Regions from separate parts of the Bacillus sp. JJ1562 genome, predicted to be linked through region 2. Evidence: riboswitches for the same ligand, from Rfam matches in the RefSeq annotation. Region 2 holds a riboswitch; each other region holds the start of a gene.
The links. A riboswitch is a leader RNA that binds a small molecule or an ion and turns the genes downstream of it on or off. The one in region 2 is predicted to bind thiamine pyrophosphate.
Positions count from the first base shown of each region.

Region 1: another riboswitch for thiamine pyrophosphate. It lies ahead of V7097_RS14920 (3-oxoacyl-ACP reductase); the one in region 2 lies ahead of tenA (thiaminase II).
Region 3: another riboswitch for thiamine pyrophosphate. It lies ahead of V7097_RS15730 (thiamine phosphate synthase); the one in region 2 lies ahead of tenA (thiaminase II).
Region 4: another riboswitch for thiamine pyrophosphate. It lies ahead of thiM (hydroxyethylthiazole kinase); the one in region 2 lies ahead of tenA (thiaminase II).

Region 1 covers NZ_JBALOQ010000022.1:147,926-155,613, reverse strand. Annotated here, with positions in the region: gene hmpA (NO-inducible flavohemoprotein) at 1-1,170, opposite strand, end outside; gene V7097_RS14955 (RrF2 family transcriptional regulator) at 1,346-1,789, shown strand; gene V7097_RS14950 (RlpA-like double-psi beta-barrel domain-containing protein) at 1,895-2,341, shown strand; gene V7097_RS14945 (hypothetical protein) at 2,387-2,521, opposite strand; gene V7097_RS14940 (MerR family transcriptional regulator) at 2,804-3,148, shown strand; gene V7097_RS14935 (SRPBCC family protein) at 3,145-3,597, shown strand; gene V7097_RS14930 (hypothetical protein) at 3,685-3,822, shown strand; gene V7097_RS14925 (DNA alkylation repair protein) at 4,127-4,789, shown strand; TPP riboswitch at 4,854-4,960, shown strand; gene V7097_RS14920 (3-oxoacyl-ACP reductase) at 5,050-5,811, shown strand; gene thiW (energy coupling factor transporter S component ThiW) at 5,833-6,336, shown strand; gene V7097_RS14910 (Na+/H+ antiporter NhaC family protein) at 6,375-7,688, opposite strand, start outside.
Region 2 covers NZ_JBALOQ010000035.1:21,797-29,484, reverse strand. Annotated here, with positions in the region: gene V7097_RS19450 (ABC transporter ATP-binding protein) at 1-695, opposite strand, end outside; gene V7097_RS19445 (ECF transporter S component) at 709-1,293, opposite strand; gene tenA (thiaminase II) at 1,321-2,001, opposite strand; TPP riboswitch at 2,101-2,266, opposite strand; gene V7097_RS19435 (YbjQ family protein) at 2,352-2,666, opposite strand; gene V7097_RS19430 (hypothetical protein) at 2,647-2,856, opposite strand; gene V7097_RS19425 (sigmaY antisigma factor component) at 2,853-3,056, opposite strand; gene V7097_RS19420 (YxlC family protein) at 3,053-3,403, opposite strand; gene sigY (RNA polymerase sigma factor SigY) at 3,357-3,920, opposite strand; gene V7097_RS19410 (flotillin family protein) at 4,099-5,634, opposite strand; gene V7097_RS19405 (NfeD family protein) at 5,631-6,176, opposite strand; gene V7097_RS19400 (hypothetical protein) at 6,311-6,811, opposite strand; gene V7097_RS19395 (transglycosylase domain-containing protein) at 7,002-7,688, opposite strand, start outside.
Region 3 covers NZ_JBALOQ010000024.1:238-7,925, forward strand. Annotated here, with positions in the region: gene V7097_RS15725 (DUF4145 domain-containing protein) at 273-1,379, opposite strand; TPP riboswitch at 1,663-1,773, shown strand; gene V7097_RS15730 (thiamine phosphate synthase) at 1,891-2,493, shown strand; gene thiO (glycine oxidase ThiO) at 2,483-3,595, shown strand; gene thiS (sulfur carrier protein ThiS) at 3,608-3,811, shown strand; gene V7097_RS15745 (thiazole synthase) at 3,813-4,580, shown strand; gene vanY (VanY-A/VanY-F/VanY-M family D-Ala-D-Ala carboxypeptidase) at 4,705-5,571, opposite strand; gene V7097_RS15755 (sensor histidine kinase) at 5,666-6,766, opposite strand; gene vanR (vancomycin resistance response regulator transcription factor, VanR-F/VanR-M family) at 6,759-7,460, opposite strand; gene V7097_RS15765 (DUF1572 domain-containing protein) at 7,638-7,688, opposite strand, start outside.
Region 4 covers NZ_JBALOQ010000046.1:111-7,798, forward strand. Annotated here, with positions in the region: gene V7097_RS21705 (DmpA family aminopeptidase) at 61-1,113, shown strand; gene V7097_RS21710 (gamma-glutamyl-gamma-aminobutyrate hydrolase family protein) at 1,125-1,826, shown strand; gene V7097_RS21715 (hypothetical protein) at 1,853-2,176, opposite strand; gene V7097_RS21720 (HAAS signaling domain-containing protein) at 2,312-3,310, opposite strand; gene V7097_RS21725 (PadR family transcriptional regulator) at 3,297-3,644, opposite strand; TPP riboswitch at 3,866-3,977, shown strand; gene thiM (hydroxyethylthiazole kinase) at 4,162-4,986, shown strand; gene thiE (thiamine phosphate synthase) at 4,973-5,626, shown strand; gene thiD (bifunctional hydroxymethylpyrimidine kinase/phosphomethylpyrimidine kinase) at 5,626-6,411, shown strand; gene V7097_RS21745 (NAD(P)H-dependent flavin oxidoreductase) at 6,444-7,517, opposite strand; gene V7097_RS21750 (class I SAM-dependent methyltransferase) at 7,573-7,688, opposite strand, start outside.

The sequences.
Region 1 (7,688 bases), on a different contig from region 2:
GAATTCGAAGTGAATGTGATCTGACTGAACTCCCCATTCTTTTAGTAAACGATACATCATTTTCATAAATGGTACTGGACCACAGAAATAGAAGTCTGCATCTTTAGTTCCAACAGTTGTCTTTAACCATTCAAGGTCAATAAAGCCTTCCTTATCAAAGTTCATGTCTTGACGGTCTTGATCAGTAGGGGCAGAATAGGCAATAAAGTTCTTCGCATTCTCATGTTTTGCTGCAATGGCTGCAACTTCATCTTTTAATGCGTGAACCTCACTATTAAGTGCACCGTGGATGAACATAGCTTCACGTTCAGGCTGTTGATCTACAATCGTATTTAACATGCTGACCATTGGAGTTAATCCAACACCGCCACTAATTAAAATAGCAGGGGTTTCTTTCGCTTCAAGAACGAAGTCACCAGCTGGAGCACTTACTGTGATCACATCGCCTTCGTTAATTTCTTGATGTAAGTAATTAGAAACAACGCCATGCTCTTCTCGTTTTACACTGATTCTGTAATAGTCTCTACCAGGTGCATCTGAAAGGCTATAGTGGCGAAGATGTGTATATTCATCACCTTCAGGTTGAACCTTTACAGTTAAGTATTGACCTGCTTGATAAGATGAAATTTCTTTCCCATCTTCAGGCTCTAAATAGAAGGATGTAATAACTTCACTTTCTTTTACCTTACGTTTAACAACAAAGTTTCTAAAGCCTTCCCAGCCACCAGGCTGTTCCCTTGCCTCTTCATACATTTCTTTTTCTACACCAATGAATGCGTCTGCAATTACACCGTAAGCTTCAGCCCATGCATTAAGGATATCATCAGTTGCTGCATCGCCTAACACTTCTTTAATTGCACCAAGAAGATTTTCACCAACAATTGGATAATGTTCAGGTTGAATTCCTAATGCACGGTGTTTTTGACCTATTTGTTTTACAACTGGAATAATAGCACCTAAATTATCAATATTAGCTGCTGCTGCATATACCGCGTTAGCTAATGCTGTTTGTTGACGACCTTGTCTTTGGTTTGCATGGTTGAAAATATTTAATAATTCTGGGTTATTTGTAAACATTCGTTTGTAAAATTGAGTTGTTATATCTTTTCCGTATTTTTCTAGAACTGGAACTGTGCTTTTCACGATTTCAATAGTTTTTTGACTAAGCATTCAATAACGCCCTTTCCAAAACCAATATTTTAAATACATGTTTATAATATAACGACAGTGTAAATAAAAGATACCTTTTGAATACATCTTTTGAAAAATTGTCACATTTTGAGAAAAATAAGGACTTCCATGCTATACTTACCTTAGAACTCATTAATATAAGGAGTTTTTTAACATGAAGTTAACAAATTATACGGATTATTCTTTACGTGTTTTAATGTATTTGGCTATGAAAAATGAAGAAGAATTATGCACAATACAAGAAATTGCAGAAGCTTACAATATATCAAAAAACCATTTAATGAAGATCATTCATCATTTAGGAAAACTAGAGTATATCAAAACCATTCGCGGACGTAATGGGGGCTTTAGGCTTGCAATGCATCCGAAGGATATTAATATTGGGGAAGTCGTGTCGAATACAGAAGACGACTTTAATATCGTTGACTGCTTTAAAGAAGGAGGAGGCTATTGCTCCATTTCACCATCCTGTAAACTAAAACATGCCCTCAACGAAGCATTACAGGCATTCATAAATGTGTTATATGGGTATACATTAGAGGATCTAGTTTCGAATAAAACAGACCTGCTTGATTTATTTCGCTTGCAGGACCAGTAATAAAACCTTTGTATCACTCTCCATTAGGAACCAATACTAGTCGTTTTACATACATTTAAGTAGACGAAGTAATTAGAAATATGGGTTTAAAGGAGAAGGAAAGAGATGACAAGACATACGACTGGTTATTATTGCCCTTATTGTCACGGATACTTAGAACCACGGACTATGTATGATGAATACTATTACCAACAATACGTGCCACAGTACCCGGAACCGTACTATGGATGGGATTCGAATCGAAATCCCGAAACGATATTAGGAAAAGCTACTTGGACATGGGGCGGAACACCAACAAAATGTGAAATTGGATGGTCCTATGATAACAACATGACTGTAGCGGTAGGGGAAAATAGCCCATTTAAATGTGGTCAGCAATTACGCATTCGAAATGTGTCGTTTATTCCAAATCAAGATATAATTGTAACAGTAATAGATCAGGTGAAGAAATATCCAGCAAATCGAATCAATTTACACCGTAAAGCGTTTGAAGCGTTAGGTGCATCGCCAAGTGTTGGCGTCTTAAATGTAGAAATTACACCAATCGATTGATTGACTCAAAGGAGAACAATGACTGTATTGTACTCCTTTTTAATGTTATTTTTCTATATCCATTTGTTCGCGATGATTTTCTTCATCATTTTCCTCTAAAAGATTTTCTGAATGTAATGTATCGTAAGCAGGATTTGTAATATAAAGAACCTGGTTCTTCAAATGTTCATCTTTCTTCATAAACTTCCATCCTTTCCCTTTTATTATTATACTAATATGGCTTTTCTGGATTGATTTTACTCATGTTGCTCAAATAAAAAGAAATCTAGTAGGTAGAAGACAAATTTATATGGTTAGACTTAATAACAAGCTACGACCTTTCTTTAAATACATTCTACTAATAAAATATTAATAAGAAATCTGTTAATAAGAACTACTAAAAGGACAACCTTTTTAAAATTTTAATGAAAGTGTTGACCAAGTGGTGCACCCCATACTTTAAGATATTAGGGGAGGACGAGGATGTATAAAATTAGTGAATTTGCTGAATTAACCGGATTAAGTAAGGAAACTTTGCGATATTATGCAGAAGTTAAACTTCTAGAACCAGCTTATATAGATCCGAAAAACAAATATCGTTATTATGATGATGGAAGCTTTTTCTTAGCAGTCCTGTTAGATAAACTAAGAAAACTAGGTTTTTCTATCCAAGAAATGATCTCTGTCATGGATGATGAATCATTTACAAATATAGAACATTTACTTGTCCAAAAGAGAAATAAAATTGAAAAGGAAATTGCGGAACTACGTCATCAAATAGAAGAGATTGATGAATTTCTCGCATCTGGTAGGGAGGAAAAGAAATGATTGAATGGAAGGAAGAAACAATAATCGAGGCGAACATTGAAATGGTATGGGATCTATTTTCTGATAAAAATATAAAGAAAATTATGCCGAAAGTAGAGGAGCATACCTTAATCGAGAAGACAGAAGTAGAGGTTGGGGCAAAGCACCAACAGAAATACCGAGAAGGAAAGCGTGTAGAAACCTACATAGTCGAAACTACACAATATGAAAATACAAAAGATAAAAAGGTAAAACAAACAAGCTTCGTATTAGGGAAAGCCTTCGAAATTACCACATCTTTTACACTATTAAAAATTGACGAGTCACACACCAAGTTTATCTACGAAGGACAAAACAAGGGAATAAACTTTGTCGGAAGAGCAATGTTAAAGCTTAGTAGTAAAAATACAAACAATGATGTAGTAAAGGAATTTTTGGACCGTGTTCGTGACGAAGCATTAAAAAATTAAGGTAATAATTTTTTTATAAAGTAAGCACATTTATGTTTTCCCATCATATACTACTTATTGTGTGAGAATTAGTTAGAAGGGAAGTAAATGAAAATGAGCAACGAGATTAAAACACCAGTTACAAATGATTACAAGGACAAAGAAGGGTACAAAGTAATCGAAGTCAATCTTAACAATCCAACAGAAAACCTATTTGCAGTCGTAACTCCTATTAAAATGCAATAACTTTATTCATCAGTAGTCCCAACTCAGATAGGTAGTCATATGGAAGAATATGAATATTTAATTTGTTCTAGTGTGCAAACCCTGGCTGAATAAAGTTAAGCCTCCGGCGGATGCCATGATTTTTCAAAGGCAATTTTTCGAGCATGATCGAAAAAAATCAGGCGCAAATACGCCAATGCGTATTTGATAAGGTTAAAATACTATCTTTTCCTACGTAAACTTACATAGAAAAGATAGTATTTTTATTTTGCCTAAATAAGGACATGAAGTACAATAAAGGAAAAGATTAATAAGGGAGCAACTCATGAACGAATTAAATTATCTCGTAGAATTATTTGAAAAAAATCGCAATGATGGAAATGCAGTACCGATGCAAAATTATATGAAAAACCTGTTCCCATTCCTTGGAATAAAAACACCGTTAAGAAGGCAATTAACGCGCGACTTCTATAAAGAAACAGGTATTTTACGACAAGAAATTAATCTTGAGCTTGTAAATCAATTGTGGATGAAGGATGAACGAGAATATCAATATGCTGCCCAGGACTACTTAGTCAAATCGATAAAGAAAATAAACATCAGCCATTTGGCATTTATTGAAAATCTCATCACCACAAAATCTTGGTGGGATACGGTTGATCTTCTTGCGCCACATTTAGTTGGCAAAATCGCAATAGAAACACCTAGTATAATAGAGGATAAGATTGAAAAGTGGGCATGCAGTGACAACATATGGCTAAAACGTTCATCGATTCTGTTTCAATTAAAATATAAAGAAGAAACAAATGAAACATACCTTTACAAATACATAACTGCCAATGCAAATAGTAAGGAATTTTTCATCCAAAAGGCAATTGGCTGGGCCTTACGAGAGTATTCTAAGACAAATCCAGATTCAGTACGTCAATTTATAAATGAAACAACATTGTCGAAGTTAAGTATTAGAGAGGGAAGTAAATATATTTAAGGGTGGTTCATCAAATACCTTTACATTTTTGCATGAACATACTATGCTTATAAAAAGAATATTCGCAAACTACTAGGGGTGCCCGGTTGGGCTGAGAGAAAAACGGACGTTTTTTAACCCTTTGGACCTGATCCGGGTAATACCGGCGGAGGAAAGTAGAGTGGAAAACTTCCATTTTATCTTGCTACTTATGCCAGGTCCATTTATGTGGATCTGGCTTTTTGCGTTTTTCTTATCTACTTTATTAGGAGGCTACTAGAATGTTACTACAAAATCAGGTTATTCTCGTTACCGGTGGTGCACGTGGATTAGGAAAGGAAATTGTAAAAGCTTTTGCTAATGAAGGGGCAAAGGTGGTTATTAATTATTTCAAAAGTGAAGCTAAAGCTCATTCTCTAAAAGAAGAAATTGGTGAAAATGCGCTTGCGATTCATGCCGATGTGAGGAATCGTGAACAAGTACAGAACTTATTTGTTGAAGCGAGAAAGCATTTTGATCAACCTATAACAACAGTTGTTAATAATGCCTTAATTAATTTCCGCTTTGACCCAATCGCAAGAAAAAACGCAGAGGATATCTCATGGACTGATTATCACGCACAGCTTGAGGGTGCAATCCGAGGAGCTTTACATACAACCCAAGCCGCGGTTTCTGACATGAAGGGGCTAGGCTTTGGTCGAATTATTACGATTGGTACAAATCTTTTTCAAAACCCTGTTGTCGCTTATCATGATTACAATACAAGCAAGGCAGCACTTCTAGGATTCACTCGAAATATGGCAAAAGACCTTGGAGCATATGGAATAAACGTTAACATGATTTCAGGGGGATTGCTTCAAACGACAGATGCAAGCTCTGCAACTTCTGAAGAGGTTTTCCAATTAATCAAGGATTCTACACCACTTCAAAAAGTCACGACGCCAGAGGATGTTGCAAATGCGGTCCTTTTCTTTGCATCCCCTTGGAGTAAAGGCGTAACAGGACAGAATCTAGTCGTTGATGGTGGATTAGTAATGGATTAAACAATCATAGGGGGATTTATAATGAGTAAAACATTAAAAATGACAATAACTGCGATGCTTGTCGCGATTGGAACTGTTACAAGCCATTTGTTTGCAATACCAATCGGATTTACAAAGGTATTTCCCATGCAGCATTTTATTAATGTACTTTCAGCCGTAATCTTAGGCCCAGCATACGCAGTTCTTCAAGCTTTTTCAGTATCATTACTCAGAAACATGCTAGGAACGGGTTCATTGTTTGCCTTTCCCGGAAGTATGATAGGAGCGTTTTTAGCAGCGTTTTTATATTCAAAAACGAAGAAAGCGTCAATGGCAATGACTGGTGAAATTATCGGAACAGGATTGTTAGGTGCTATAGCTTGTTATCCTATCGCCACACTCATTCTTGGTCAGGATGCAGCCCTTTTTGGTTTCATACCGGCATTTATTTTCAGCTCAATTGCTGGCTCTATTTTTGGATTTATCATTGTTGGAATCGTATTAAAAAGCCCTGCTTTTAAAACATATCAACAACGAAACTTATAAAACCAGAAGAAGACTAAACAATTTTCGTTTAGTCTTCTTTAGATTAGTAAACCACCAACGACAAATAGTATAATGGCAATTACGCCTCCAATTGCTGAGAGCTTCAATTTGTATTGTGCATATTCAACAAGTTCCATATCTAAAATCGATGCTGTTGTAATCGTTGTATCACCGAGTGGTGAAGTCAATGCTCCGAAAGCACCACTTGCAAAAACAGCCCCAACAGTTAGAGGGATGGAGGCACCAGTCGAAAGGGCCAACGCAATCCCAAGTGGCATAAATAACCCCCATGTTCCCCATGAAGATCCAATAAAATATCCAACAATTGAGCCGATTAGAAAAATCGTCGCAGGAGTTAAAAAGCCAGGTAGAAATGAACCTAAGCTTGAACTAATAAATGCAGAAAACCCTAGCTCCTCAGCCGATAATGTCAGGGCCCATATCAGAATAAGAAGGGTAATCGCTTGCATCATTTGATTTCCACCATCGTAAAAATGATACATAATTTCATGTAATTTTTGTTTTCGTATCACATAAAAGATGAATGTAAAAATGAGAGTAATGAATACCGCCAATAGCATCACAAAAGTTGCATCAGCCATTGAAAAAGCCTCAAAAACTGTTTGAGCCCCTAGTGATCTGCCGTCTTCCCATAAAAGATAAAGTGACAATCCTAAAAGTAAAAATACTGGAAAGATTAAATTCCACGGCTGAGCTTTTACAAGTGAAAGCTCTTTTTTTATCCCAATACGATGAAACTCGTGCTCATGGTCTTCTTCAATATGATCATTCTTAGTCTTTGTTTTTGTTTTGGTTGGCCAAAATGTTTGAATGATTCCGATAAGAAGCATCACAATCGCATAAAAATTGAACAAGATGCTTAACAGGAAAACCTCATAGGCGGACATTCCTAAATCAAGCCCTTTAATCCCACCTTCAACAAGTGAAACCATAAATCCTACGAATGCAGTTGCAACAGGTAAAAGTACGATTACTGATTCGGTTGAAATATCTAATGTCATGCCAACCTTTTGTTTTGATAGGTTCATTTTATTAATTAGTTGTTTGATAATGGGTCCAATCATCATTATCCGAAACATTGGCATCATAAATGTAAAAGGGAGGGTTAGCCATATTAACCCTAGGAGCCCTCGTTCACTATTGATTTTCTGCCCAATCCATTCCGTAAAGCCTTTGATCCCACCTGAGATGTTCATCATACCAACTAAACCACCAAACACATACAAAAAGCTAATGATTTTGATATTGGTTGAATCTGATAAAGTTGTCACAATGTATGTAATCGATTGTTGGGTTCCACCTAATACATCAGATGTAACAAGAATCGCGCC
Region 2 (7,688 bases):
CCTTGCTCTCGCATGATCGTTTCAAAATTGGATAAGATTTCTATCTTATTACCATCAGCAATAATTTCTCCTTCAGCATTAAAAAGAATAATTCGGTCCACAATCTCAAGGACATGATCAAGCTTGTGTTCGACAATTAGCAACGTTTTATCATGCCCGACATCCTTAATAACCTCCCAAATCTCCTTTGTCCCATCAGGATCAAGCATTGCTGTTGGCTCATCTAAAAATAATACATCAGGAACTAGCGCCAACACTGCCGCAATGGCTAAACGTTGTTTCATTCCCCCAGACAAAGTTTGAATGCTTGTATGGATGTTTTCTAAGTCCAACCCACCCTGGTTTAGATATCTTTTAATACGCTCTTCCATTTGTTCCCTAGGAATTTTTAGATTTTCCAGGACAAATGCAAGTTCTTCATCAACAAACGGCATACAAAACTGGGAATCAGGATCTTGGAAGACATAACCCCATTCTGATGGGACCTGCAAGCATTCCGTTTTCATTGGTACTTCAACTGAGTTCGGAATAATCCCACTTAATACCTGAAGGAGTGTTGATTTCCCACACCCTGAAGGTCCAAGAAGTAAAACCTTCTCACCTTTTTTAATATGGCAAGTTAAGTCCTTAAAAAGTAAGGACTCATCTCCCGGAAATTTTAATCGAAGTTTTTCAACAAACGTAATTGATTCCATTTTCGACACCCTTTTATTTTTGATCAAGTGCATCAAAATCATTTTTCGATAGTGGGCGTACAAGATTTGTTACTCCCGTCATCTCTAACACTCTTACAAGGTAGTGTGCAAATAAACCGGCAAATAGGATGGATCCTACAAATCTAGCAACTAGGAATAAAGCCAGATTCCACGTAGCTAAGTCAACGATTTCACCATAAGCAAAATCCATAATTATAGACCCTAAGCAAGATGCTGAAGCTGCTAACACAACAACAGCAAGATTATATCTTTTATACCGAAATATCATAAATACAGCTTCAGCAAACAGCCCTTGAACAACACCGTAAAAAAGAACAGTTAGGCCCCATGGAGACCCTAATATAAATTCCCCTGAGGCTGCTGCAATCTCTGCTAATAAGGCAACTCCCGGCTTACGAATAACTAAGTATGCAATAATCGCTGCAATAAACCACATACCATATAGAAACTGATCAGCATGTAACCCAATTGGCTTTACAATATAATACAAAGAGCCCCAAATGATATAAACAATTCCGAATGCAATTGCAATTACAATTGTAACCAAAATATCAGTTAGTTTTAGTCCTTTATTCATGAAGAATTCTCCTTTTTTCGTAGACTATTATGCTTCTACTTTGTGTTGAACCGGCCAGTTTTCTAAACGGTAGGCCATTTCCCAAAAGGAGTATTCGTACTGGCTACTAATGATAAAATGTTCCTTCATACGTTTCCGGTCTGCTTGCGTTGCTTTTTCTGCTAATTCATTTATCCGATCAATTTGTTCTTCAACAAGGGTTTTAAACCAATCACCACCATAGGCAGCAATCCATTCCTGATAGATCGGTTCTTCTGGTTTGCAACTTTGAAGCCTTTCACCGATTTCGTAATATAGCCAATAGCAAGGCAATAAAGCTGCAATAATATCACCTAAATGTCCAGAATATGCCGCCCTATACAGATGTGATGTATATGCATAAGCTGTAGGTGCCGGCTTAAAGTTATGTCGCTCCTCATCCGTGATTCCAAGTCTCTTTGAAAAGCTTTTATGCAAGGATAACTCGGCTTCATAGGTCCCTTGTGCATGAATTACCATCCTGTTTGTCGTATGTAAATCCTCGGCCTTCGCTGCCCCTAATGACTGCACCTTTGCAAAGTGAGTAAGATAATAGGCATCCTGTTTTACGTAATATCGAAAACACTTGATTGGTAATGAACCATCCCCAATTCCTTTTACAAATGGATGCTCAAAGCTTGCCTCCCATATTTGATTTGCTTCTCTTCTAATTTCCTCTGAAAATAACATTTTCATTTTTCCTCCCTTTATTGTTATTAGCAAAATAAAAAACCACCTTCTCTACGCAGTGTAAAGAAAGTGGTTTGGATTTAGGCATAAAAAAACATATTGACCGTTTCCCCACTTCCCTACGCTGGTACAAACCAGATCAGGTTCTAAGGGTCTTGAGGTCATGAAAAAATTCAATCCTCAATCTCAGCCTTCAGTAATAGATTCGTAGGTATTTGACCTAACAAAATATTATTACCCTATTAAGGCACCCCTAGTGGAACTACTAAAATATTTAAATATTTTCCTTTGTACCATCCTAACATGAAGATACGATTTATAAAAGCCTTTTTTGAAAGTTGCAGTTTTTACTATTCAACATATACTGCCGTACCATATGCGATAATTTCAGATGCATTTTGCATAACAGATGAGGTTTGTAGACGCATCGCAATAACAGCATTTGCTCCTTTTGCCTTCGCGTCATCTACCATTCGTCCAATTGCTTTTTGACGGGATTCCTCCAGCATTTCAGTGTAATCTGAAATTTCACCCCCAACAATTGTTTTCAATCCAGCCATAATATCTCTTCCAATATGCTTTGACTGAACAGTTCCTCCTCTAACAAATCCTTTTAGTTCTTTCACTTCTTTTCCGGGTACATAATCAGTAGTCACGATAATCATTTTCGTCATCCTCCACTTTTTCTCGTTTTCGTTCCCAAACTAATAAAGCAAATAATAGAACAATGGCAACCATGTAAAACGCATAGAACATCAGCGCCTTTGAAATATCAATGAACAAAAATACAATTCCTACTATTTGTCCAACAATGGCTATCATCAATACAATATATTTCGCAATATTTCTCATCATTCTCTACCTGCTCCGCGTCGATAAATTTTTCTTGCAACTATGAAATAAAAAACGATCGGCATTGGTGCTTGGATTAATCCCCATATTCCCCAAAACCAGTAATTATGCCCCCGCTTTCTTGCGTCTAAAAATAACCAAAAGCTTTGAATAAGTAGGATGATGGCTATTAATATCCAGAATTTGATATCATCCGTTTTCATGTACGCATCACCCGTTTTCGATATCGATAGAGGCTATAAATCGGGAAGCTAATTGTTGCGATCCCTTGAATGACGATAAAGACAAGCGGCAGTTTGAAAAATGCGGTGATTAAACCTGTCATAATGAATAATGCAATCAAGATAAAGGCAGTTAAATCCCGTCTAAATTTCTTCTTTTCTTTCTGTTGTTCAACTGCTACCATTTGTTCAAAAGCTCGCAAATCAGGAGTGAAAACCGAAAAATGTTTATCTATTTTTGCAAGTGCTTCATTTATGACTTGAACCGTTTCTATGTCTTCTTCATGTTGTGGTTCGTTCTTTAATAGGAATAGCTTGTTTTTCTTCATTGGGTCTCAACTCCTTTCTTACTGTTTGGATTCCGTTATGTATTCTCGATTTAACAGTACCAAGGGCGATATGAAGCATATCTGCTATTTCTTCATATGAATAGCCATAGTAATGTTTTAGAACAATTGGAATCCGAATTTCATCAGAAAGCCTTCCTAAAGCGTTAAGAACATCATTCCAATCCTCAGAATGGTTATCAAATTGCCATTTCATTTTGCGTAATGCTTGTTCCTGATGCTGATAGTTTTGTTCGCGTTTCTTTCTTCGAAGATCGTCAATGTATAAGTTTGTCGCAATTGTTATGAGCCATGAGGAGAATTTTGCTTTTCCGTTATACATTTTGATTTTTTCCATACTTTTCATCATTGCTTCCTGTGCCAGGTCTTCGGCAATATCAGGCTTCATTGTAACTTTTATTAAGTATTTTACTAAAAAAGGATAATGCTCCTTAAAAAGCATCGCAAACGCGAGTGAGTCACCACGCTTTGCACTGCGAATTAGTTCCTTTTCATCCATGCAATGAATTCTCCCCCAAGAAAATTTGATTATCTTTATTTTTCGTTTGTAGTACGAATGAGGCAACCAAAAAGTTCATTTCATTTTTAAAAAATATTTTTGTTATATTCTTTTTTGCCTAGTTTAACCCAAAAAAGAAGCCAACTTAAACATGTTTTGGCTTCTTTTCCTAGTATGATTACTCGTTATCAGTTGGTGTGGCTTTTCTTGTTTGAACTAATTCTTCAGTTAAATTGTCGATACTATTTCTAACATTTCCTTTTCCTGACAGGTTTTCAATAATTTCTTTTACATCAATACCAGAGGATGCCTTCAACGATTCCTGGAGGGTTGACATTAGGTTTGTCGCATATCCTGTTACCTTATTGGCACCGCTGTTTTCCCCGCTACTTCCAGTATCCACAACCGTAATTTTATCAATGTTTGATAATGGCGCAGCCACTTCTTTCGCATATTGAGGTAGCATTTTAATAACCATATCGAGGATAGCCGCTTTTCCATATTGCTCGAATGCTTCTGCGATTTTTTGTTTTGCTTCTGCTTCTGCAAGACCCGTTAAGCGGATAATGTCTGCTTCTGCTTCCCCTTGTGCACGTTGGGCTTCTGCTTTTGCAAGACCATCGATACGGATTTTCTCTGCTTCCGCTTTTGCCATTGCTTCGATTCGGTATTTATTCGCATCTGCTTCCGCCAATTGTTTCGCTTTTTCCGCCTCTGCCGCTTGAACAACTGCATAACGGTCAGCATCTGCCTTCTTCTTAACCTCTGAATCGTATTGCTTTTCACGACGTAAAATCTCTTTTTCTTCAAGCTCAATTTGCTTCTGTCTTTCAATGATTTGGATTTGCATTTGCTGCTCGGTAACTTCCTGCTTTGCTCTAGCTTCTTCCAGGTGATAGGCTTGGTCAGCACGAGCCTTTGCAATATCCTGCTCTCTTCGGAATTCCGCAACTTTTAATTGATTGATTTTTTCTGCTTCAGCAACTTCTGTAGCGCGCTCTAGCTCAGATTTCTGGGCTTCTTTATCTGCCTCTGCTCGCTTAATTCTTGTTTCCTTATCAGCCTCTGCAGTCGCAATATCTGCATCACGTTTTACCTGAGCAATTCTAGGTTTCCCTAATGAATCGAGGTAACCGTTTTTATCACGAACATCCTTGATTGTAAATGATACAATGATGAGACCCATTTTTGCCAAATCCTGTGATGCAACTCGTTGAACCTCTTGAGAAAATTTTTCGCGATTTTTATAGATTTCTTCTACAGTCATCGAACCAAGAATGGAACGAAGATGACCTTCTAATACTTCTCTTGCTTCATTTTCTCTGTCTTCTTTTCGTTTCCCTAAAAATTGCTCTGCTGCTGTAGCAATTTCAGAGATAGAGCCTCCAATTTTGATAATTGCAGTTCCATCAGCCATTACTGGTACACCCTGCTCTGTATATACTTCAGGTGTAGAAACATCTAGTTTACTAGATAAGAGACTTAATGGTTCGGATTGTTGGAATACTGGTAGCACAAAGGTACCGCCACCACGTACAATTTTGATTCGATTTCCACCTTCGTCAACGTGAACATTTTTCCCGCCTAAATAGCTTCCGGTTACAATTAAAGCTTCATCGGGACCAGCGGTTTTGTACTTTGAAACAAATACACCAATAAGTGCAAGTAGTAAAAATGCGACAACTCCAATTACAATCCAAATAGCTGTTGTCATAGTTCATTTCCCCCTTTAATTCTCATGTTTTGGTAAGGTAAGACGTATACAACGCCTTCTTTAATATCTATAATAAGAACCTTTTCATCATATGGAATTGGTTCATTATTAAAGCTTTTTGCAGATTTAGCGATTGTTCCACTGATTCCTTCAATGACTACTTCACCGAAGCCATCAACTGGAATTGAAGTAATGACCTTGCCAATTCGTCCTTTCAAATCCTCTTCTCTGTAAACCATCGATTCTTCTGCAGAAGACAATGGAATCAAGACGAAAACATTCAATAATGTGACTAAAATAAGTGCTAATACGAGTGAAATAACAAAAATTAAGAAACTATGAAAGGAAAGCAATTTTTCAAAAATGTAACCAGATGCGCTTAAAAACGTGAGGAAAGAAAAAATGAGTGTTGGACTTAAAAAACTGTCTGGGAAAATTCCCTCTAAAAAGTCACCAAATAAGATAAACAGCAGGGTACCAATTCCACATATGACTAAGCCAATCAAATAAATCGTTTGAATATCATACCCAAATAACTCCATAGCTTCACCTCCATATTCAATTGATAATTTTGTAATTTTCTTTACATTCTCATTTACGAATCATAGTTGAAAAAGGTTTCATTTTTTTATGAATTTTTTTCAAACTTTTGTAAAAGTATGTCGACTATGTATCGTTACATGAATTCTTTCGTAATCCAAGCCTTAAGTAAGAACCCAATCACAATATACGCCATCACATATCTCCAGTAGATAACCAATTTGTCATTCTTTTTTTGGACAATGCCTAACCCTATTATCCACCAGAAGATGTTGTAGTCAGTGATCCGTTTTTTATTAATCAGAATTTCGTTTTTCTCGAATTTCCTTTTTTTATTCTCATGACGTGCCCAGAGAATCACAATCACGATATCGACAATTGCCCCAATGGATATGGCGACCAAAACAAAGGTCGGAGATGGCTTCCATCTATTATCGTTTTGGACCTCTTTTTTCTTTTCAACTCTCTCATTATCAGCTTTAAGGGCTTCCTCAAAACTTTGAGTATCCACTTTTTGTTTAGCATCGCTGACTATTTTATTATTAGGTACCTCAAAAGTGGAATAATATAGACCAATTCCAACTGCTAAAAGGATAAACAAGCCATAAGCAAGTCCAAAAAGTAATCCTTTTTTCATTAGCACCAACATCTTTCATAGATTCGAAGTAATAGGAATAAAGTCACACGAATTATTCCTAATCCTACAATACTCTACAATCGTTCCCGAATAAATACTTTTTTCATTATAGGATTTCATAAGTATTTCTTATACGACATTCAAAAAACAAAAAATAAAGCAAGTTCCCATTATTCGGGAACTTGCTAGTTTAGTCATCATCTTTGTCTTTCTTTTTTTCTTCCTTTTTCCGTTCTTTCTCTTCTTTTTTCCGTTTTTTCTCTTCTTCCTTCTGCTTCTTTTGTTCCTCTTTCCACTTATCTTTGTTCTTTTCTTGCCCATTGCTTTCCTTCCACTCATTCTCACTCTTTCTAATAGGAGGCTGATAGGCTGGAAGATTGAAAGAACTTGGTGATACATTACTTAATGATTGCTGAACCATTTCTCTAAAAATAGTGGCTGCAGTAGCACTTGAATTTGTTAGATAATGACTCTCATCTGTCTTGTCATATCCGAGCCATACTGCACCAACGAGCTCTGGTGTGTATCCGACCATCCAAATATCCTTAGCTCCATCAATGCCCTCAATGGGTACCTGGGTAGAACCTGTCTTTCCTGCCACTTCTCTTCCTTCAATTTTAGCATGACGACCAGAACCGTCTTCAACAACACCTTTTAGCATAAATGTCATTCTTTTAGCAACCTCAGGGGTCGTAACTTGTACAGGCTCTTCATTCCACTCGGCAATTATTTCACCATTGGCATCGACAATTTTTGAAATGGCATGTGCATTCGTTTTTTTCCCTTCATTAGGAAATGTTGTAAAAGCTTCGGCCATATGAATCGGAGCAACGCCTTTATCAAGGCCACCAAGTGCAATACTTAGGTTTTGATCATT
Region 3 (7,688 bases), on a different contig from region 2:
TTTTAGTGACTTTAGAGGATTAAAAAACAAACCTAAATTGATAAAAAAGTTTAGTATGTAAATTGGATTTCTAACTGTTTATTGAGAGTGCGTTGGAATAATGTCGCTATTATAGATTTACTGTCTCAATTACGAAAATACTGCCACTATTTGAAAAATACTGTCACTATTCCAGATTTACTGCCGCTACCAAAAAATGCACCCAGTCTGGATGCATTATAATTGGTTTACAAACATTTGTAAGTAGTTTTGCGATTAGACAGGAATCCTGTTTACTTCCCCTTCAACTGCTCAAACAACCTCCCCACATTCACAACTCCAACATTCTTATATTTTCCTAATATCACTAACTCTTTCGGAAGCTGCCCAACAGTTTGAATCCCGTCTTCATTTAATTGTTTAATGAGGCTTGGTATGCCTGTGAATTCTTCTTTGGTAAGTGGGATATTTTTAAGTGCATCTGTTAAGATGATGTAATCCGCTTTATAAAATAAGAAGAGTTCTCCTGGGCGTTCTAAGATTACTTTTCTACGAATCTTTTCTTCTTCAATAAAGATTTTCAGTTCGCCAAAAAATTGTTTGTCATTGTTTTCGTTAAACCGTTTCACATGCTTATGCAAGTCTTCGAGATTACTGGGTAATTCGCTCATGATTCGAGCTTGCTGCTCTGCGCCTAGTCTGATTAAAAAGGTCTCGGATTTATCAAATCTTTGTGGTAATAAAAAGGCATCCCGGAGAAAATACGGAACTTCAAGCGAGTCTCTTTTATATTCAATATTTCGAATTGTTGTGTAACCTGGTTCAGCCATTTTTGCAGGTACAGCAGATGTTGTAATGGCAACCTCATCTTTTGCTTCGTTACCTGAAGTCCCCTTTTTCATAGATGCAATTAATATATTCTCTAGTGATTTCAAACGGAGCTCCAATTCGGTAATATCATAACGTTCTTCCTTCGGAGTGGTTGGATCCTGATATTCCGGGACCTCAATTGATACTGAGGTATACACTTCAACAAACCATCTTACAATCTTGTAGATTGCTTCCCATGATAAAAGTGCTTCAGAATAACGAAATTTTCTTTTGTCATGTGAGGCCTGATTACCAAGTTGTCGAACTAAATGAAGTGCATCTCTTATTTCCGTTGTAAGAATCCCTTCACTCTCCAATATAGTTAGTCTTTCCTTTAATGTTATACGAGGCTCTTCTTTCATTTTTTCATATTCCATGACCTGTTGAAGAATATTTTCAACGAGTACCCTTGAATGAGTTAACATTGTACGTGGACTTGAAAAGATTGTATTCTCTAATTCACCCGCTAAAAACGCCAATTCTTTGGATACGGGTTCTAAAAATCTATAAAAATACTCAGATGAATTCATGTCTTGCTGTTCCTTTCTAGCATGCAAAATAGACCTGGATCCGTTTAGATAGACTCAGGCAGTCTGTAGATTATTTCATTTTAGGTGATAAGTAGAGTTCAATCAAGGGTTTTTGAATGGGATGAGTCATTTGGTTAAACATCTGTGGACAGTACATCCATCTCTCCCACTGAAGCATTTGTAAAAAATGGGACAAGGAACCTGTCCCTCTGACCCATTGGAAACATATACCTTTTCATTTTATCTTAATTGTGTTAATTTTATTATATAAGTTAATATTTCGTTTTTTCACTAGGGGAACCCTTGATAAGGGCTGAGAAAAAAGTAGTGTACTTTGAAACCCTCATTACCTGAACAGGCTTGTACCTGCGTAGGGATGTGGTTAAGGCAATTGCTTTTTTGTGTATAATACCCAACCACTTTCCTGCATTGGAGAGTGGTTTTTTGTTGTGCTTTAACCGCTCTATTCCCTTTTTACGCTACAAGTTGTTAGACGAAAAGGAGAAATCTGATGAAATTAATTGCTGTGACGGATGATCAACAAACTTTAGAAGCTGTCGCTGAAAAAATTATTGCTATCAAAGATGTAATTGATTTTGTACAAATTAGGGAAAAATCAAAGTCAGTCCGGGAGCTATTGACACTAATCGAATATTTACTCAATAACGGTGTGAAGAAAGAAAAGATTATGATTAATGACCGCTTAGACGTTGCGTTATGTATGGGCATCCCTACCGTTCACTTACCTGAGCATGGACTTCCTGTACAAATGGTGAAACAACGATACCCTCACCTAAGGGTTGGCTGCAGTGTTCATTCACTTAAAAGAGCACAAGAAGCCGAAGCAAATGGAGCAGATTATGTCATATATGGGCATTGCTTTCAAACGAATAGCAAACCAGGACTGCCTCCGAATGGGGTTGAACCGATTTTACATATAAAAAATGAACTTAACATACCTGTCTATGCAATTGGTGGCATTACGTTGAAAACAATACCGTCTATTCAAGCTGTTGATGCAGATGGAGTCGCGTTCATGTCCAGTATTTTTTCAGCTGCTGAGCCTTATTCGATAACAAAAAAATTCTTTGAGGCGATAAAATATGAAAAATAAATATGAAGTAATTGTTGTAGGTGGTGGAATTATTGGCTGCTCCATTGCTTTCTATTTAGCAAAGGCACAGATGGATGTTGCACTATTTGACAGAGGACTAATTGGAGAAAAAACAACGAAGGCCGCTGCTGGCATGCTGGGTGCCCATTCTGAAAGTGATGGAGATTTCTCTCTTCTCTTCCCATTTGCAAGATCAAGCCAACTTGAATACAACCTGCTGAAGGATGAACTGTATGAATTAAGTGGTGTTGACATTGGCTATAGGACGGGTGGAATTTTAAAGCTAGCATTCACAGAGAGAGATAAGCGCAACTTAGATTCACTCCTAAAACAACCAACCGTAAAATGGGTGAATCACGAAGAAGTTAAAATAATGGAACCTGAAATTAGCAATGATGTTTTAGGTGCAGCCTATATCGCAGACGATGTTAACGTGATTCCGACGAATACTTGTGAAGCCTTTGCAAATAGCGCACAGGTGCTAGGTGCATCGATTTTTGAAAACAGTAACGTCTATGGAATCGAGAAAAATGGAAACAGCTACATTGCGAAAACAGCAAATGGCGATATTCATACAAAACATATCGTTATTGCTACAGGGGTTTATAGTAATAGGCTTTTTCGGAATCTAGGAATCTCTGAAAAACTGTCACCTGTAAAGGGAGAAAGCATCATAGTTCAGCACGAGAAGCCGTTTCTACAACACACGTTGTTTCACGATAAATCCTACATCGTTCCAAGAAATAATGGCAAACTTGTAATTGGTGCATCGATGATTCAGGATGATTGGAGCGAATCAGTTAGCCTTCAAAGTGTTGAACAATTGATTAATATAGCAAAAGCTATGCTCCCTTCCTCTACCAATTGGAAAATTGACAGTTTTACATCAGGTTTAAGACCTACCACATTTGATGGGCTTCCATTTATCGGCAGACATCCAGAAGAGGAGCGGATTTTTATTGCTTGTGGCCATTTTCGGAATGGGATTCTCCTTGCACCTGCAACTGGGAAAATGATTCGTGATCTAATTCTGAATAACGAGGTAAATCAAGAATGGATTGATGCATTTCGTATCGATCGAAGGCAGACAGCCATGATTTAGGAGGTGAGAAAAATGAGAATTAGGCTTAACGGAGAGCAAGTAGAAATCCCTGAAGAAGTAAATTCAGTGGAAAAGCTTTTAGCTCATTATAAGTTGCAAAACCGGATTGCGATTGTAGAAATCAATGAGGATATTATTAAAAAAGACGACTATAAAACGATGAATCTTGCAAATGGTGATGTCATCGAAATCGTCCAATTTGTAGGAGGAGGATAATATGTTAACAATAGCAAATCGTACATTCAAATCTAGGCTTTTACTAGGAACAGGAAAATACCCGTCTTTTGAAATTCAAAAGCAAGCTGTAGAGGTATCGGATGCCGAAATTTTAACGTTTGCCGTAAGAAGAATGAATATTTTTGAAGAAAGTCAACCCAATTTTTTAGAGCAGTTAGACTTAACAAAATATACACTTCTACCAAATACAGCAGGAGCAAAAACGGCTGAAGAGGCTGTTCGAATTGCGAAACTGGCTAAGGCATCTGGCTTATGTGACATGATTAAAGTTGAGATCATTGGAGATGACAGATCCCTTTTACCAGACCCGATCGAAACGTTGAAGGCTTCGGAAATGCTTCTCGATGAAGGTTTCATTGTGTTACCGTACACCTCAGATGACGTGGTGCTTGCAAAGCGTTTAGAAGATCTGGGTGTTCATGCAATTATGCCAGGAGCAAGCCCGATTGGTTCGGGTAGAGGGATTATTAATCCATTAAACTTAAAATTTATAATCGAACAATCCCAGGTGCCTGTCATTATTGATGCAGGAATCGGTTCTCCAAAGGACGTCGCTTATGCGATGGAGCTTGGCGCAGATGGAGTACTATTAAATACGGCTGTGTCTGGTGCACAGGATCCTGTAAAAATGGCACGTGCTGTGAAACTTGCATTGGAAGCAGGCAGATTAGGATATGAAGCAGGACGGATTGAAGAAAAAGACTACGCGGTAGCGAGTAGCCCATTAACAGGTCTGGTAGGATCTTAAAATCCTAGGTAACACCTGGAGGTATTTACTTAAAAAATTCGAAGCCTAATTTTCTCGAAATTAGGCTTCTTAATTTTTGCAGTCTAGGTTCAATTACCGACTAGGGTATGAGTTGCATTTTCTCTTAGTAACCAGTCACAATTACTCCATCCATATTGTTCCCTGAAATCTCAAAGTATCGATCTTTTGGTAGGTCAATCGTCTTGATTTCAGGAATAGGGTAATATGTAATCGTGTATTTTTTATTATTCATTCTAACAGTAATGTGTTTTTCATCTTTCAAGAATGCTAAATATTCTTCTAAAACAAAATTCCTTTCCTTCATTATCGCACTATGTGGTAAACCGACATATCGAATATGCCACGGTTCAAATTGTATTCCAGTAATATCTACTTTATCCTCGGGATATCGTAAAACGAACCCGTATTTCCAAGCATTTTTTTCGATCCACTTTCCTTCAGGTGCCACAGCCATTTTATTTTGAGTGGAGCCAATATCTAGTGATAAACCTAGATTGTGTTCGCTATAACCGGCTGGCAAGGCATATGCAGAACCCTTCTCTTGATAAAGTGCACTTTGTTCAGCAAAATTCCGAAAACCACTAGTAATGATAAAATTACTCACACCTTCTTTTTCTGCAGCAGCAACCATCTTCGAAAATTTGCCTACTAAGTCTGTTGACAAATCTATGTCGCTATTTAATAATTCGTATCCATCTATTAACTCATTCTGTGTAAAAAGATTGATGACATCGGATGTAATACTCATTTGGTGTACCGGATAAACTTTGTTGACCAAAAGCAGATTTCCTTGATAAATATGGTCTTCTGTAATCTCTATAGTTTGAATCTTTTCAGAAGTCCCTCTTCCCCCTACTTTAATATCCTTATGTAGGTGTATTGCTACTTTGGGTTCAAAATACGATTCAATATTAATAAAAATTAAACCCAAGGACATTAATAAAACGAATAAAAAACCCCACTTCTTCATCCTTTAGCTTCCTCCTTATTCTCCATTACCCTTAAAGAATAGGGAAAACTGTTTAAAAAAAGAGTGGGGTAAATCTTAAATTTTTCTTAAATGTTTAAGTTTCACTTTCCATTGGTAATCGAACTTCAAAAACGGTCTGGATTAAACTACTTTTGGCTGTAATCAATCCACTATGTTGCTCAACGATATTCTTCGCAATAAACAAACCAAGACCTGTGCTATCTTCTCTATGAGTCCGAGCTTTATCTCCTGTGTAGAACATATCAAAAATATGCGGCAATTCATCAGGTGGAATACTATTTCCATAATTCACTACTTGAATAACCACATCATCTTCTTCTATAAAACCGTTAATATCAACGTACTGACCATCATAGCCATAACGAATTGCATTAGTTAAAAGATTTTCAAATACACGTGCTAGTAGATCCCCATCACCCATAATATATAAATGCGTCGCACAATTCATCCGAGACTTCAAATGATTTTTTTCAAAAACAGGATACAATTCTTCCATTAATTGATTAAGTAGGTCCGTTGCATTTATTCTCTTTTTGTCTACCGGAAGCATTCCATAGTTCATTCTAGTTATTTCGAATAACTCCTCAATTAACCTTTCTAAACGTTGAGACTTAGTAAAAGCAATCGTTAAAAAATGTCTAACTTGTTCTTGAGTCAAGCTCTCTTCCTTTAGGAGCAAATCCAAATATCCTAAAACAGAGGTAAGTGGAGTGCGCAAATCATGAGCTAAATTTACAACTAATTGATCTTTACTGCTTTCCGAAAAATCTCCTCGTTGAATCGCTTCTTGTAATTTTTCGCTTGCCAAGTTAATATCTCGTGCAATTTCTCCTAACTCATCTCTTGATTGTATACGTACCTGGTGGCTAAAATCGCCACGTGCGAGGTAGTGAATTCCGTTTGAAATCTCTTTAAAATAAGTAGAATAACGCTTAGTAAGGATAAAGAAAAATAGGAAAGAAAGCAAAATAAATATAATAAAAAAGAGAGTAAAGTCTCCAAACCTTCCTAGAGCATTACGAAACTGAGCCAAAGGGTCTCCGTATTGGGCATTCGTGTGATAATAGTATTGCAGACCTTTAAAGATTAGATAAGTTATAATGCCTGAGAGAAACATACTTAAACCAAATAACAACACCATTTTGGAACGAAAACTGGACATCATTTTAGCCATTGAATGTATACCCTACTCCCCATACTGTCTTAATCCATTTGTCCTTCCGTTTATCTTCTTCAAGTTTTTTCCTAAGTGTACGTATATGAACCATAACAGTATTACCAGCTTCATAGAATGCTTCACCCCATACTCTTTGAAAAATATGTTCTACACTAAAAACCTTCTTTGGATGACTCGCTAGTAAATACAAAATATCAAACTCTTTCGGAGTGAGATCGATGCTTTTTCCATATAGAGTAACTGTACGTTGATCAGGGGAAATAACTAATCCACTATATTCCACACTGGTTTTATTATATGTATCTACTTTTGGCTGATTTAGCTTCATGTAACGTCTTAGTTGGGCATTTACCCGAGCAACTAATTCGATCGGGGTGAATGGTTTGGTCATATAATCATCTGCTCCAATTACCAGACCCTGCACTTTATCAAAATCAGATGTTTTAGCACTCAAAAATATAATAGGCATATTATGCCGTTCGCGAATACGGGTTGTTACTTCATATCCATCCATTATCGGCATCATAATATCCAAAATAAGTAAATCTATCGATTGATTCTCAACAATCCGAACAGCCTCTTGTCCATCCGATACTTTAATAACATGGTATCCTTCTTTCTCTAAATGGATGGCGATTAATTCAGCAATTTCCTTCTCATCATCCGCAACTAATACCGAAATCTCTCTCATTTTCCCACTCCTATGTAAAATCAACATACATCAAAATTCCATTTTCTATTATTCTATTTAAATACGTATAAATCTGTAAAAAGTTCCTAAAAAAAACCATCAAATGATGGTCCCTTCTTTCATTTACGAATTAAGTATCCTTTAACCACTGTATCTATTCGTTCAAAAACCCTTACTCTATTTATCTTTGTGTTTTGCAAGCATTTCATTTAAGTATTCTTCGGATTT
Region 4 (7,688 bases), on a different contig from region 2:
TTCTCCGCACATCTAGCCTATACTAATTATAAACACTAAATCGGAAAGGGTTTTTCAAACATGCAAAAAAGATTACGAGATTACGGGATAAAAATCGGTACCTTACCAACAGGGCCTTTCAACAAAATCACAGATGTAAAAGGTGTCAAAGTCGGCCACTCCACGATATCAAAAGGTGAAATCCAAACCGGTGTGACAGCAATCATCCCGCATGAACAAAATGTTTTTAACAATAAAGTGGTCGCTGCTTCATATGCTATGAATGGGTTCGGTAAGACGATGGGGACTCTTCAAATGGATGAGCTTGGTACGATTGAAACGCCGATTTTGCTGACAAATACTTTGAGTGTGGGAGTGGCTGCTGATCATCTTATCAGCTATATGCTCGAGCAAAATAAAGAAATCGGCGACACCACAGGAACTGTAAATCCTGTAATCGGCGAATGCAATGATATGTTTTTAAATAATATCCGTAAACAGTCCATCACGAGAAATCATGTTCGAGAAGCCCTAGCAAACGTGAATACCCATTTTGAGGAGGGGAGCATTGGCGCAGGGATGGGAATGAAGTGCTTTGGCCTTAAAGGAGGCATTGGCTCATCTTCTAGGATTCTTACATATCCGCATGGTAACTACACGCTAGGAGTATTGGTGCTCTCAAACTTTGGGGAAATTGATCAGTTTCGATTAAATGGAGTTCATGTAGGGCCAGTAATTAAATCCAAGCTTTCTGCAACAAGTCCAGATGGTGACAAAGGCTCCATCATGATTATTATCGCAACTGATTTACCCGTGACATCACGCCAATTAAAGCGAATTATCAAGCGTGCTTCAGTGGGACTTAGCAGAACAGGCTCTTTTATTGGAAATGGGAGTGGAGATATTTTCGTTGGCTTTTCAACCGCAAACAAAATCAGCCACGAAAACAACAATACATTACAGACATTCAAAGCAGTCCATGAAGATGACCTAGATCAAGCCTTCTTAGCAACGGCTGATGCAACAGAGGAAGCTATTTTACAGTCATTACTTACAGCAAAAACAACTACAGGTCGTAATGGAAACACACTTTATTCATTAGCTGATTTTATGGATGAGATTATTTTAAAATAAGGAGGATCCATATGAATAAACCGATTATTGGTGTTACGTCGCATGTTGAGTTGGATTATAAACATACTTTGTCGAATGATTATGTTCAAGCCGTCATTCAAGCCGGTGGAATTCCTGTTATTTTGCCAATTGGGATTGACGAGGATGTTTCACAGCTTGTTAGTAAAATAGATGGACTGCTTTTAACAGGAGGAGGAGATATTGATCCTTTTCTTTTCGGGGAGGAACCACATCCAAAGTTAGGGACGATTTCACCTGGACGGGATCACTTGGAACCCGCGATTATTCAAGAGATGCTTGCCGCGAATAAGCCAATCCTTGCGATTTGTCGGGGGATTCAGATCTTGAATATCGCAGTTGGTGGAGATATGTATCAGGATATTTATTCGCAGCATGAGACTACATTGCTTCAGCATTCTCAAAATGCAACAAGGCATTATCTTGCCCATTTTGTTAAAGCGAAGGAAGGAAGTTTACTTGCATCTATTGCCGGGACTACCGAGTTTAAGGTGAATACGTATCACCATCAGGCTGTTCGCAACGTGCCATACCCACTTGATGTGTCTGGAGTAGCTTCAGATGGAATAATCGAGGCAATTGAAAGTACTGGGCATTCTTTTGTGTTAGGGGTTCAATGGCATCCGGAAGGCTTGGCGGTTAATGGCGATGAGATTGCGAAGCGTATTTTTACTAGATTTGTAGAGAGTTGTTAAAAAAGGAGTTTAGCCTGGCTAAACTCCTATTTCCAGTACTCCAAATACTCAAAGTTGTCGGTAGGAACTTTTTTAATTACTTTGTTCGCTTCATTACGATAAACCTCATACTCACGGTAGATTTCGACTTTATTTCCGTTGACAACCTCTGTGTCAACGAACTGCATTTCCAATTCTGGAATTAGTCCCTCGATCACGTTTTTCTCTTCTGCATTTATAGTTACTTCTTCATCAGAAGAAAGACCAGAAACAGAAATGGCATTTTTGTATTCGAAGACATCATCCGCTTCAATAACACCGGTAACGAATATGATAAAAGCAATACCAATCGCAGCCAAAAATTTATTCAAAGTTACCAAACTCCTTTGTCCCATATCTACTACTCATCTATATGCACCCTGAAAAAAGATTAGGACAACTAATCATTAAGAAGGTTGTGGTAAAAATGAAGAACCAAGGGAACCGTCCCCTTGGTCCCTTGGTTCCTATCGAATGTTGGCTTTGCGAATCCCATCAAATATCGTGATGGCTGCTGAAACAATTATTGAAATGAGTACTGTAGCAATGAGCCATATTGTAAATTGATTATCAGTGATGCCAAATAAATCTGTCATATACGAGGTGAAATCTTGGTTTAAGATGTTAGGATTTATGAAGATTACGATGAATAAAATGGTTGAAAACACCTGAATGGTAGTATTGTAGATCACCATTCTTTTCGTCCATTGTCCTATGATTAGTTTATATAGGGCTAATGCTACTTCCAAACCGATTACAACTAGAACGATGGGCCAAAATGAAAGTAAAACCTCTTGATTTAAAGCGGGTGTTACAAATTCGAGACCATCATTTCCCCCTTCATAGATACCTAGAAGTTGGTTGGCATAAAAATAAAGGGTTGCCCAAATTGCTGTCCACAATAAAGCACCAAATACTTCACATTTTGAGATCTTCTTTTTCTTAGGGATATAGGCGATATATTTCAAATCATCAGGAGTCCATTTTTGTAGGCTGGTTGTTAGTGGCTGGTTATCTTTTCCTTTATCGATTCTTTCTATCATGGCAAACACAAGCGTGAACCAAAAGAAAGTTTGAATCGAAACCTCAATTATTTTCCAAATACCGAAGCCTATCAAGTCCAAAACTACATTAATGATGGCTTCCTCACCTTGATACCCGATAAAATATTCAGCAAACGTCGAGATGAGTGCAACTACTGCGGCAATCGGTAAAATCATTTTTAATAAGCTTACATACACGTCGAAATAACGTGGACCAATTAGATACATTGGCCGGTCTCGATAATTATTAGCCAATTTTACTGGGCTCCCTAATTTCTCTAGTGCAGTTTTTACATCTGCTTCATTATAGTCATCTGGCAACATATCCTCGATGGTTGAACGTAATTCAAGTGCGATATCGTCACGCATTTTTTCAGGTAGTCTTCTTGTAACCTCCTGAATGTAGATATCAATCAGATTCATAATCTTCCTCTCCCTCTAATAGTCTGTAAAGCTCTTTTGAATTTTGAATCCATTCCTTTTTTAGCTGTAAAAAGATTTCGAGCCCGTATTCACTTAACACATAGTACTTACGGGGTCTGCTTTCAGATGTGTCCCAGCTGCTCGTCACCAATTCCTGCTTTTCCAGGCGGCGAAGCAAGGGGTATAAGGTACTTTGGTCAATCGCAATTCCTGAACCCTCTAATAATTGAACAAGTGAATATCCATATTGAGGGGTTCGTAATTGACTTAATACCGCTAGTGTTAACGTTCCTCTTCTAAGCTCTGTCATTAATGAGTTTAATAAGTTACTCATTCACCCACCTCATTTTTTATTACTATATGTCATACAGTATTTGATTTATACTATGTATCGTACACTATTGTTGTGACGAAAGCAATAAAACTTTTTTGAACCGAGGGGGACGGTTCCCGCGGTACCTAAAAATGTGGGACCACCAGAACCGTCCCCTTGGTCCCACTAAACTTTTCAAAAAGAATGACAGATAAATTTGATGTGCTATAATAAAGTGAATTGAATAGTAACAGGGGGGCTCACACAATGTGGGCTGAGAGTAGGCGAAATGTAGCTTTGACCCTTAACCTGATTTGGATAATGCCAACGTAGGGAATGTGCGTAAGTATGAGTATTCATGCGGTATATCTTAATCAGGTATACCGCATTTTTTATTCAACAGGGCTTAAACCCTGTTGAATAAAAAAATGCCTCCGGCGGATGCCACAGATTTTTAAAGGAAAGTTTTCGAGGCAGGCTCGAAAAAATCTGGGCGCAAATCCGCCAAGGCGCATTTGATTATTTAGGAGGCTAATAGATGTTTGAGCAAATCATATCAAATGTAAGAAATAACACACCGCTTGTACATAATATTACAAATTATGTGACGGTGAATGACGTTGCAAATATTGTTCTTGCTTGTGGGGGATCCCCGATTATGGCGGATGATCCAAAGGAAGTGGAGGATATTACAAGCATTTGTAGCGCGCTTGTGATTAACATCGGGACATTAAATGAAAGAACGATCGAATCCATGATTTTAGCAGGAAAAGCTGCAAATAGATTGGGGCATCCTGTTGTTTTAGATCCAGTTGGAGCTGGTGCATCTAGATTAAGAACTGATACGGTTTATCGCCTTTTAAAAGAGGTTCAGTTTGCAGTTATTAGAGGTAATTTATCAGAAATAAAAACCGTACATGCCGGTAGTGGAAATACAAAAGGTGTTGATGCAGCAGCTGAAGATGTCATCAATGAAGGAAATCTCGATGAAATGGTTCAATTTGCGAAAGTGGTAAGTAAGCAAACAGGAGCTGTTATTGCGATCACGGGTGCCATTGATATCGTTGCAGATACGGAAGAAGCTTATGCAATCAGAAATGGTCATCAAATGATGTCCAAAATAACGGGGACAGGCTGCATGCTTTCATCCGTTGTTGCTGCTTTTTGTGGGGCAAATCCTCAGGAAATTTTAAAAAGTACGGCCGCTGCAGTGAGCGCGATGGGATATTGCGGTGAATTAGCTCATCAAAAAGTAGAAGAATTAAATGGTGGAACTTCATCATTTCGAACGTATTTGATTGATTCCATGAGCAAACTAGACTTTACATTACTTCAGGGTGGGATGAACATTGAAAATCGATAAAAATGCAATGCTATTATACGCAGTAACCGATCGTGCCTGGACAGGCAATCAATCTTTAGTTGAGCAAGTAGAAGCTGCACTAAAGGGTGGAATTACTTTTTTACAGCTCAGAGAAAAAAGTCTCGGATATGATGAATTTTTACAGGAAGCAATTGAATTAAAAAGGCTAACTGATTTCTATCATGTTCCATTTGTTATTAATGACAATGTCGAGATTGCGCGGGCTTGTGATGCAGATGGCGTGCATGTTGGTCAAGAGGACATGCCGGTTGAAAAAGTCCGAGAGTTGATTGGACCAGATAAAATTCTCGGTGTGTCTGCTCAAAATGTGGAGCAAGCTATTGCTGCTGAAAAAGCGGGAGCTGATTATCTCGGGATTGGTTCTGTATTTCCAACGAGCACCAAGTCCGATGCAGAGCCGATGACATTTGAAACAGTCCAAGAAATTTGCAGAAGCGTATCGATTCCAATTGTTGCAATCGGTGGAATTAATAAAGGGAATATTTTAGAGTTAGCCGGAAGTGGCGTAGACGGAGTAGCTGTTGTATCGGCGATCTTTGCACAGTCAGACATCACCGCTGCAACAACAAAATTAAAAGAACTTTCAACTGAAATGGTTAACAATAGGAGTGAAGGATAATGAAAAAGGTACTGACGATTGCTGGCTCTGACTGTAGTGGGGGAGCGGGGATTCAAGCGGATATTAAAACAATCACTGCCCATAAAATGTATGCAATGAGTGCTATCACGGCTCTCACTGCACAAAACACAACAGGTGTTTACGGGGTGCTTGATTCTTCGCCGGAATTTGTTGGCCAACAGCTTGATTGCATTATGACTGATATTTTTCCTGACAGTGTAAAAATAGGGATGGTGTCCTCACCAGAAATTATTCATAAAATCGTTGAGAAGCTAGAAGAATTTCAACCTCAAAATATTGTCTTGGACCCAGTTATGATTTCTACAAGTGGAAGTAGACTATTGACTGAATCGGCGATGGATGCTCTTATTACTAGATTATTTCCGCTTGCTACTATTATTACACCAAATCTTCACGAGGCCGAGGCGCTTTGTGGAATGGAGATTCACACGAAGGAAGACATGCAAGTGGCCGCCCAAAAATTGTCCGAAATGTATAAGGGGGGCATTTTAATCAAAGGAGGTCATCTTGAGGATACCGCGGATGATCTCTTATATAGCAATGGGGAATTCACATGGTTCCCAGGATCACGTATTGATAACCCGAATTCTCATGGCACAGGTTGTACGCTATCGTCAGCGATTGCTTGTAATTTAGCAGCAGGCTTGGATATAAAAACAAGTATTCAAGAAGCAAAACGATATATTACAGGAGCATTAGAAGCGGGACTTGACCTTGGAAAGGGAAGTGGACCGCTGAACCATTGCCATGCTTTAAAGAACTGAAAAAAAACGAAGCAGTGGATTTCAACAGAAATTCACTGCTTTAAATTTTTCGCTTCTAAAATGATCGATTCTATCAATGTTTTTGCACTTTGATTTTTCGATAACCTCGGACTTTGTCCAGACCAAAGGGACATGAAATCCTTGTTATTTTGTGAACCTGAAGCTATTCGGATATCCTGAGTAAGAGAGTTTTGAATCGGAAAATCCGGCAAATCTTTTTCATATTGCTGCATGTTAAAAATAAAGGGGTTGGCGAGTCCGCGTGCCCACTTACCAGAGAATGAACGGGTTATAACCGTTTCGTCTTCTGAAGCATTAAGGATCGCAAGTTTATGTACTTGATGTGCTCCACTTTCAATACAAGCTAAGAAAGCTGTTCCCATTTGAACAGCCTGTGCTCCTAAGCAAATGGAAGCCATTAATCCTCTAGCATCCATAATTCCACCAGCAGCAATAACTGGAATACTTACATTGTCAGCAACTTGTGGGATAAGTGACATTAACCCGACTAAGTTTTCCTGTTCTCCTTTGATAAAGCTTCCGCGATGACCACCAGCTTCACTGCCTTGAACGACTACCATATCCAGGCCTGCTTTTTCAACTTCGCTTGCTTCTTTAACGGTTGTTGCTGTTCCCATTAAAACGATATTATGTTGTTTTAATTCCGCGATTACGTTTTTGGAAGGAAGTCCAAATGTAAAGGAACAAATAGGGACCTTTTCTTCAACGACAACTTTGATTTGCTCAACATATTTTTCAAGAGCATGATGAAATGAGGGGATTTCATCATAATCTTTTGGAGATAAATTCAATTTTTCTCGAATCGGGTTAAGTAATTGATTAGCTGATTTAACTTCATCTTCTTTTGCCTCAAATTCAACTGGAACAAATAGATTGACCCCGAAAGGTTTGGTTGTTAATTGCTTGATTTCCCTAATTTGTTCTCGTAATTGGGTAGAAGTCATATAGCCTGCACCAATCATTCCTAAACCACCGGAATTTGAAACAGCAGCCACCAATTCTGAAGTTGTAACACCACCTGCCATTGGGGCTTGGATTATTGGATATTCGATTTTTATCAACTTTGTTACTTCATCCTTAAACAAAACTATCACCTCCTAATTGATATGAAAAAAGTGGAGGAATCCCTTCACTTTAATCCTAAAGTTTTGTTGCCTTTAGCACAACCGCTTCCCCTTGGAAGGATTTAAGTTTATTATTCTCGATTTGAATTCGAAACTTTTGTTTGATTTTTTCGGAAGCGTTTAGCATGTATT